2 regions of the Arthrobacter sp. B0427-1-12 genome follow, and region 2 is predicted to be linked to the other one. Evidence: riboswitches for the same ligand, from Rfam matches in the RefSeq annotation. Region 2 holds a riboswitch; the other holds the start of a gene.
The links. Region 2 has a riboswitch for cyclic di-AMP ahead of AC5RWU_RS22690 (hypothetical protein). Riboswitches for the same ligand answer to the same signal wherever they lie in the genome.

Region 1: it holds a riboswitch for cyclic di-AMP, as region 2 does, so the genes downstream of both, AC5RWU_RS05100 (LysM peptidoglycan-binding domain-containing protein) here and AC5RWU_RS22690 (hypothetical protein) in region 2, are expected to answer to the same signal.

The regions. Positions count from the first base shown of each region.
Region 1 covers NZ_JBNHIC010000004.1:129,042-133,325, reverse strand. Annotated here, with positions in the region: partial or broken gene AC5RWU_RS05110 (cation diffusion facilitator family transporter) at 1-425, shown strand, start outside; gene AC5RWU_RS05105 (NAD(P)-dependent oxidoreductase) at 543-1,187, shown strand; gene AC5RWU_RS05100 (LysM peptidoglycan-binding domain-containing protein) at 1,325-2,047, opposite strand; cyclic di-AMP (ydaO/yuaA leader) riboswitch at 2,137-2,314, opposite strand; gene AC5RWU_RS05095 (DUF3375 domain-containing protein) at 2,818-4,284, shown strand; gene AC5RWU_RS05090 (DUF4194 domain-containing protein) at 4,277-4,284, shown strand, end outside.
Region 2 covers NZ_JBNHIC010000084.1:2,223-6,506, reverse strand. Annotated here, with positions in the region: gene mobA (molybdenum cofactor guanylyltransferase) at 1-84, opposite strand, end outside; gene AC5RWU_RS22700 (HNH endonuclease) at 118-618, opposite strand; gene AC5RWU_RS22695 (NlpC/P60 family protein) at 899-1,792, opposite strand; gene AC5RWU_RS22690 (hypothetical protein) at 1,808-2,668, opposite strand; cyclic di-AMP (ydaO/yuaA leader) riboswitch at 2,674-2,850, opposite strand; gene AC5RWU_RS22685 (M23 family metallopeptidase) at 2,968-3,756, opposite strand; cyclic di-AMP (ydaO/yuaA leader) riboswitch at 3,758-3,961, opposite strand.

The sequences.
Region 1 (4,284 bases), on a different contig from region 2:
GGCTTCCACGCGCGGACGGACGGCTTCACCTCGCTGGCCGTGGTGCCCGGGGCAATCGGGTCCGGCTGGGCTTCCCACGGGCCGATCCAATCGTCGGACTGATCATCACTGCCGCCATCATGGTCCTGCTCTGGGGCACGGCGCGGGACGTCGGCCGCAGGCTGCTCGACGGAGTGGATCCGGAACTCGTGGACCGCGCCGAAAGGATCCTGCTGGCCGCCGATGGCATCAAGGCCGTCCGGGACGTCCGGCTTCGCTGGGCCGGACACCCCCTCGGCATGAGCGCAGCTGTTGCCGTCGAGCCAGAGACTACTGTGACCGATTTCCATCGCTTGGAGGAGCTCGGGGCGGCGGCACTCCGCCACGGCTTGCCCGGCGTCGGACACATTTCCCTCTCCCCCACTCCAGCGCACCAGGAGTCCTGATTACTCAAACCGCAGTAAGCGGCATGACCGGACCCGGCAACGGGAATAACTTGAAGGTGCAAGTACTTATCCCCAACGGAAGACGGGCATCGCCCGCACGCAACAGAAAGGACCGCCATGAAGATCGGCATCATCGGAGCAACGGGCAACGCAGGACGCGCCCTCGTCGCAGAGGCGACGAAACGAGGTCACGCAGCGACCGCCGTCGTCCGCAACGCAGCCAAGGCCGCGGAGGTCCTCGGGACCGACGTCCCGGTCCTCGAGCGCGACGCCTTCGACCTGGACTCCGCAGACCTCGGGGCCTTCGACGCCGTCGTCAACGCCTTCGGCACCGCTCCGGACCAGGCCCACCTGCACGTCGAGCTGGCCCGGTCGCTCGTCGAGCGCTCCCGTGGCACAGACGCCCCGCGCCTGGTCTTCATCCTCGGTGCCGGCAGCCTGACCACGGGCGAGGACGGCCATCTCGTCATCGAGGACATCCGCCAGATGCCGGGCGCCGAGGCCTGGGTCTCGATTCCCGAGAACCAGCTCAAGGAGCTCGAGTTCCTCCGCACAGTTACCGACGTCGACTGGGTGGGCGTCTCCCCGTCCGCCCTGTTCACACCCGGCGAGGCCACCGAGCCGGTGCTCGGCGCCGACGAGCTGCTGATTGCCGGCGACGGACAGTCCCACACGACTACCGGCACCATGGCCGTCGCGATCCTCGACGAGCTCGAGAACCCGGCGCACCGCCAGACCCGTTTCACGGTGTCCGACCGCTGACCCATCGTCCGCAGAGACGGCCCAGGCCGGGCGCACGAACGACCGTGTGGGCCAAGGAGCATCCTTAACGGCGAAGGCCCCCAACCGGAATCGGTTGGGGGCCTTCGCAGAGGCTAGGCTGGCTACCTGCCGCGTAATTAGCTCACGCGAACGAAGGTGGAGCCACCCAGATAGGACGCGGGGTGCACGGCGGTCTCGATGCCGTTCCAGCCACCGCTGATGGCCTGGCCGTTGCCGATGTAGATGGCAACGTGGCCCGGACGGATCATCAGGTCGCCCGGCTGCGGGGTGGATACAACACTGCCGTAACGGTAGAAGTGCTCCGGAGCGATGTCGCCGACGGACTTGCCGACGGAGCGCAGGGCCTTCTCCACCATCGCGGTGCAGTCCTGGTAGGTGCCCAGCTGGCTCTGGGCGGAGGCCACCAGGGCCGCACCGATGCCGCTGGAAGCAGGGGCACCGTTGATCTGGCTGGAGGCCAGCTGGATGCCGCCGGCCGGAGCGGCCGGAGCAGCAGCCGGAGCGGCAACGGGTGCAGCAGCCGGGGCGACAGCGGCCGGTGCGGCAGCGGGAGCGGCGGCCGGGGCAGCAGCGCCGGCGCCGGGCAGCTGGATGACCTGGCCGGGGAAGATAGTGGTGAACAGGCCCAGACCGTTCTGCGACAGCAGGGCGTTCAGGGGGACACCATGCTTGGCGGCGATGGCACCCATGGTGTCACCCGGCTGGACGGTGTGGGTGGCAGCACCGGCAGCGGCAGGAGCAACGGCCGGGGCCGGAGCCGCGGCACCACTCGGAGCGGAAACGCCCGCCTGGGCCGGAGCGCCGAAGCCCAGCACGAGGCCACCGGCGGCGGCGGTCACAACGACAGCCTTGGACAGACCCTTAACCGGGTTGGTGCGGACCGGAGTAGCACGGTGGCGTGCCGAAGATGAAGTGAAAAACAAAGTCTTTAGCCTCTCCCAACGCCTGCGAGGTGAGCTGTCGGGTTCGGATGGGAGTCACCCGGCCGAACGGCGTCCTGCGGAAAATTCCGGCCGGACACCGCTGCGGCTTAACCCCTAGGACTTCTGGCGAAGCCCGATCATGGTTCCCCCGCCCCTGCCAAGCGGTTGTAGCGAACGGACCCCGGGCAGTGGCAGAGCTAGGCGATCCACCCGAGGGTTGTTAACCAGCAATTGGTTAACACGAGGACCGACCGTACCCGAGGCCCCGCCCGAATGTCACATTTCGGATACGGAACAAAGTTCTGGCTTTCATGGGGTTGACACTCAGGAATTTCCCAGCCTTTCACAAGGCGTCTTTCTGTTTGCCGTGGGACTAAGAAGAGTACAAACCCACCCGCCCGCTCCGAAAATCCCATTGATTCCGCGGCAGAAGGAACCTGTGTGGCGATTGTGGCTGTTGTGGCATCCGCCGCGGCGAAAATGCCCCTTCCAAGGGAAGCCGATCCCCTCCGCTTCCACAGATGTGACGTTTATCTCTCTTTCGTCCGGGGCCACTGTCCCGGCCCCAGCCGGAGCACAGCGGGGCACAGCCATTCCGACGGAGACCTGGATCCGGGCTTCCTGCCGACCGCGGGTTAAGATCATCTCTGCCCGTTTGCTTGTTGGATGCGGGCGGAAAGCGCAGTATGTCCCTCACACAAACCGCCGTGTCCCAGTGGCGCGAACTCCAGACGCTCCAGTCCTCCCCTGGCTGGAAGCTCACCGCCGCGGCACCTTGGATCCCGGCACTGTTCCGGGCTGCCTTCACCCGGCCCCGGCCGCGCGTTCCGCTGGAGGAATTCCACGCCGCGACAGACACCTTCCTGACCGAGCTGCGCCGCCAGGGCGTCCAGCTCCGGGAAGACGCCACGGGGCGAAGCTACTGCGACGAGTGGGTGGCCAAGCGGTTCCTGGCCCGCCCCCGGGCCGGCGGCCAGTTCGTCTACGAACTCACTGAATCCTCCGTGCGTTTCCTCTCCTACCTGGACGGCTTCACGTCCGAAAAGACCAACCTCAACAGCTCCCGCCTGGCCACGCTGCTGACGCGCGTCGAGGCGCTGGCACACGAAACGGACCCGGACCCGGCCGCGCGGATCGACCTCCTCAAGGCGGAGATCGCCGAGCGCCAGGAACAGCTGCGGGCCTTGGAAGCCGGCGAAGCACCGCATACCCTCCCCGATGCCACGGCACTGGAGGCCGCCCACGACGTCCTCGACCTCGCCGCCGGCCTGCCGGCGGACTTCAAGCGGATGCGCGACGGCCTGGAGCGCATGCTGCATTCGCTCCGCCAGGAGATCATCGAGAGCAACGCCAGCAAGGGCATCACCATGGGGGAGATCCTGGAGGCGGACAAGAAGCTGCGCAGCACCGTGGAGGGGCGCACCTATGAGGGCTTTACGGCTTTCCTGAACGACGGCGACCAGCAGGCACGCTTCCGGCGCGCCACCGCGGCGGTGCTGGAGCGGGACTTTACCGAGGCGATGAGCGCCGAGGACCGGCAGACCCTGTACCGGCTGGTGGCCGATCTGCGCGAGCAGGCCACGGAAATCCAGCGGATCTACGGCCGGCTCTCGGAGAGCATGCACACCTACGTGCAAAGCGACGAGTACCGCGAATCGGTCCAGCTGCGCCGGCTGATCCGGGCCGCTGAAACCGCCATCCACAAGGCCCCCCGCACCCGGCGGCGCGCCGCCGTCGTGCCGGCACCGCAGCTGTACGGATCCCAGTTCGAATCCCTGGCCATGATCCGGCTGTACAACCCGGACGACCACCAGGCGCCGCCGAAGCTGGCCGCCCCCGCGACGTTCAGCGAGGCGGACATCCCCCGCCGCTCGCCCCGCACACCGCAGGCCGACCCCGAAGCGCTGCGTGCCGCCGTCGGACGCGCCCTCGCGGCGGCCGGAGAGGCGACCCTGGCACAGGTCTTCGGGCACCTGCCGCCGGAGCACCGGCACCTGAACAGCATCCGCGCGCTGCTCCACGCCGCCCTGAACCAGGGCGCCCCACCGGATCCCCTCCGGCGTGAAGAGGTCCGGTTCACGCAGATCGACGGGACCGAGCGCATCGCCCACCTACCCACCGTTACCTTCCGGAAAGCAGCCTTCCATGCCTGA
Region 2 (4,284 bases):
GTCGTACTTTAACAGCGCCTTCGGCACTCCGCCCAGCCGCGAGGACCGGCCGCCGGCCAGCACAATGGCGTCAAAGTCAGGCATGGGAAGCAGCCGTCGCCGCGAAGCCGGACACAGTCACGCGGCCGGGAAGGATTCCAGGAATTCACCCCACTGCGGCGCCGGACGTTCCAGTTCACGGATCCGCCAGTGGGTTCCGCGCGGGGGCTTGGGAACGATGCGCAGCGACCAGCCCAGCTGGGCCAAGGTGAGATCGCCCTTGAGGTTGTTGCAGCGCAGGCAGCAGGCCACCAGGTTTTCCCAGCTGTCCGCACCGCCCCGGGACTTCGGCACCACGTGGTCGATGGTATTGGCATTCTTGCCGCAGTAGGCGCACAGGTGGTTGTCCCGGCGGAGGACGCCGCGGCGGGTCACGGCAGCGCCTTCCTGGTAGGGAACCTTGACGTAACGGTTCAGCAGGATGACCGACGGCCGGTTGAGGATAGTGGTAGGACTGACCACAGGGTCGTCATCTTCAGCGATGACGCTCGCTTTTCCGGCCAGCACAAGCACCAGCGCCCGGCGGAAGGTCACGACCGCCAGCGGTTCATATCCAGCATTCAGAACGAGAGTGCGCATGCACATTCCTCTTAGCCTGATCATGCCTGCAGGCCCCGGCTACCCGAGAACACAGACGTGGTACTTCGGATGTTGATAGTTAGGGTATGCCCGGAAAGTTGAGATTCCCTAATTCTCGCCGGCCGGCGGCGGCTGCGCCGAAGAGATTTCACCGGCCGGCAACACGCGCGTCACCGCACCGTACCAAGCTGCAACCTGCCGGTCGGCCCAGAGGGGTCCGGGTACGGCACAGGGCCCGCACTCCGGTGGAGTGCGGACCCTGTGCGGTCTTGGCGCTTGGCTAGCCGGCTACCCGAATGAACACCGGACCGGAACCGACATTGACGCTGAACAGCGCGGTCGTGCCGCCGTTCCAGCCGCCATGGACGGCCATGCCGTTGCCGACATAGACGGCGATGTGGGCCAGGCCCATGCCGCCGTCGGCGTAGTAGACGAGGTCGCCGGGCTGGGCCTGGGCAGCGCTCACGGTCGAGCCCAGGGAGAGGTAACCCGCAGGCCAGTCGTGGAAATTGATGCCTGCCACGCGCAGCGAGTTCGTGACCAGGGCAGTGCAGTCCTGGGTGACGCCAAGCTGGGCGTAGGCTGCGGACACGATTGTGGCTGCCAGCCCGGAAGCGGCCGGAGCCGCTGCCGGTGTGCTGGTCACGGGCGTGCTGGCCACAGGCGTGCCGGGCGCAGCGGCGGTTGCTGCTGTTCCCGCCGGCTGGGCTGCCCCTCCGGCTGGCTGGGCCGGGACGGCGGGAGCCGGCTGGGCCGGGGCCGGAACCTCTTCGGCCTTGGCCCGTTCAGCCGGAGCTTCCTGAGCAGCGACCTGCTGAACCGGCTTCTGCTGGGCCGGCGCCGGCTCGGCCTGTGGCGCTTCGGTGACCGGCGCAACCTCCGAAGAAATACCGGGACGCTCGAAGCTGAGCTGGACCTGGTGCGATGCCTGTACGGCTACGCTGGCCGGCTGCAACTCGAGTGCGGACGTCACAGCCTCGCGCGGCAAACGCGGAGCATCATCCGCACTGGCAGCAACACCGGTGGACAGCACCAGTCCGGAGGCGGCAACAACGACGGCGGCCTGGCGCCCCATGGTTGCGGCGTTGCCTGATACCGACTTGGCGACGGACGCCAGCGCCGTGCCGCGCCGGATCTCGGCCCGGTGGCGGGCAGTCTTGTTCGGGGAAGTCATTTCCAGCCCGCCCGCTTAGCTGACGCGGACGAAGCTGGAGCCGCCCAGGTAGGACGCCGGGTGCAGCTCGGTATTGCCGCCGTTGAAGCCGCCGCTGACGGCCATGCCGTTGCCGACGTAGATGGCCACGTGGCCCGGGCGGATCATCAGGTCGCCCGGCTGCGGGTCGGACACGACGGTGCCGTAGCGGTAGAAGTGCTCCGGCGCGATGTCGCCGACGGACTTGCCGACGGAGCGCAGGGCTTTCTCCACCATTGCGGTGCAGTCCTGCCGGATACCGATCTGGCTCATGGCGGAGGCCGCCAGGGCCGCGCCGATGCCGCTGGAAACGGGAGCAGCGGGTGCGGCGGGTGCGGCGGGTGCCGGTGCAGCGGCCGGGGCGGGTGCCGGCGCGGCAGCCGGGGCAGCGGGAGCGGCCTGGGCAGGTGCGGCGGCGCGCTGGACCTGTGCGGCAGGCGCAGCTGCAGGAGCTGCCACCGCGGGGGCCGCGGCACGAGCCGGCGCGGCGGGGGCTGCGGCAGCCGGCGCAGCCGGAGCTTCGGCTGCCGGAGCTTCAACGGCCGGGGTCTGCTCGACGACCGGTGCAGCAATGGAAGACACCTTGGGGCGATCGAAGCTGATTTGAGCCTCGGCCGGGGCCTGGACTGGCACCTGGGCCTGGATGGTCAGCGGCGTGGTCACAGCCTCACGAAGCGCGGGCGCGCCCGCGGCGTTTGCGGAGACGCCGCTGGCCAGCACCAGGCCGGAAGCGGCGGCCACCACGGCAGCCTGGCGGCCGAAGGAACCGGCATTGGCGGAAACGGCCTTGGAAATGGTGGTCAGGGGGCTGGTGCGAACAGTAGCAGCGCGATGGCGGCTGGCAGTGCGTGCGGACATGGATGATTACCTCTCCCAATGCCTGCGAGGTGAGCTGTCGGATTCGGATGGGAGTCATCCGGCCGTACGGCAGCACTGGTAGCCCAGTACGCTGTGCGACTTAACCCCAAGGGCTTCCCCAGAAGCCCGAAAGTGGTTCCCCCGCCCCTGCCATGCGAAGATGCGAACGGACCTCGGACAGTGGCAGAGCTAGGCAATCTGCTCGAGGGTGCCAATCCTTTTCGAATTTGGCACGGGTTGAACGCTATAACAGATTTATTCCAATGTCACATTCTGATCACGGAATGGTGTGGACTCGGTTACAGCCAGCCCAGCGGGTCCACGTGCTTGTCCTTGAGCATCACTTCGAAATGCAGATGGCATCCCGTCGAAGCACCGGTGCTGCCAACCTTGCCGACGCCGTCCCCACGCTCCAGCACCTGGCCCACCTTCACATCGATGGCGGACATGTGGTTGTAGGTAGTCACCAGGCCGTTGCCATGGTCTACTTCCACACGGTTTCCGCCGCCATAGGCATGCCATCCGGCGGACTTCACAGTGCCCCCCGCGGCCGTCTGGACCGGGGTTCCGCAGGCGGAGCCGTAGTCCTGGCCGGTGTGTAGTTCGCCGCTTGCGCCGGTGATCGGGGAAATACGGTAGCCGAACGGAGAAGTCAGTTTGAGCTCCGCGATCGGCTGGGACAGGGTGCCCTTGGCGGCCGTTCGCTGGATATCTCCACCCGAAGCAACCATTACCTGATGCAGTTTGGCGTCCGGATCGAAGCTGCTGGACAGCCCGGAGCGCGTGAAGTCGACCGTGGTGCCTGCAGCGGCGGAGACGCTCGCATTGACGGCCGGTTCGACCACGGGGGCAGCGGCGGGCTGGTCCGCGGCGGGCTGATCCCCCACTGCAGAGGCCGAAGGCATCAGGACGGTGAGCGCCAAGCCGGAAGCCGCGGCAACGACTCCCATCTTCTGGCCCAGGCCCTTGCCCGCGACGGACGGACGGGCTTCGGAGGCCCGGCGGCTGGCATGCTGGCCGCCACGCGGGTTCCGATCGGCTGCCGGGGAGGCTGAACGGAAGCCTCCCGTTGCTTTGTGCTTAGACAAAAGTTTCCCTCTCCTGAAGCCTGCGAAGTTAGCTGTCGGATTCGAGTAGAGAAACTCGGCCTCCAGGCACCGCAAATCACCCATGCAGGACATGGTTGTTTTGCGGTTATTTGGAGACTTCACCCCAAGGCAGTCGATCAGACGTTGATCAGAAACTGCCGCTCAATGGGTCCTCCGCCCCTGTCAAGGTGGGTTGAAACATCGCATCCGCTGACAGGGCTCGGCTGCGGATCCGATAACGCCTAGGTCTCGGCGCCAGGGCTCAACTATAAACAGCCAAAACGGGCGGTTACAATTTCGTTATATTCCCTGTGGGTAACTCTTGGGACATCCCACAAGTCGGAGAGACAGCCAGAACGGCCGTTATTGTAAGGATTTTCAGAGTATGGACCGCCCACACTATGCATATTGCCTAGTGGGGCATGTGACGCATCCAACATGGCCAGCTCGGCCAAATGGCGGAAATCACGGCGCGTCATCGCGCCATTGCCGGCCGCATCTTCCGGCCGTACCTGCCGGTCTGCGGAC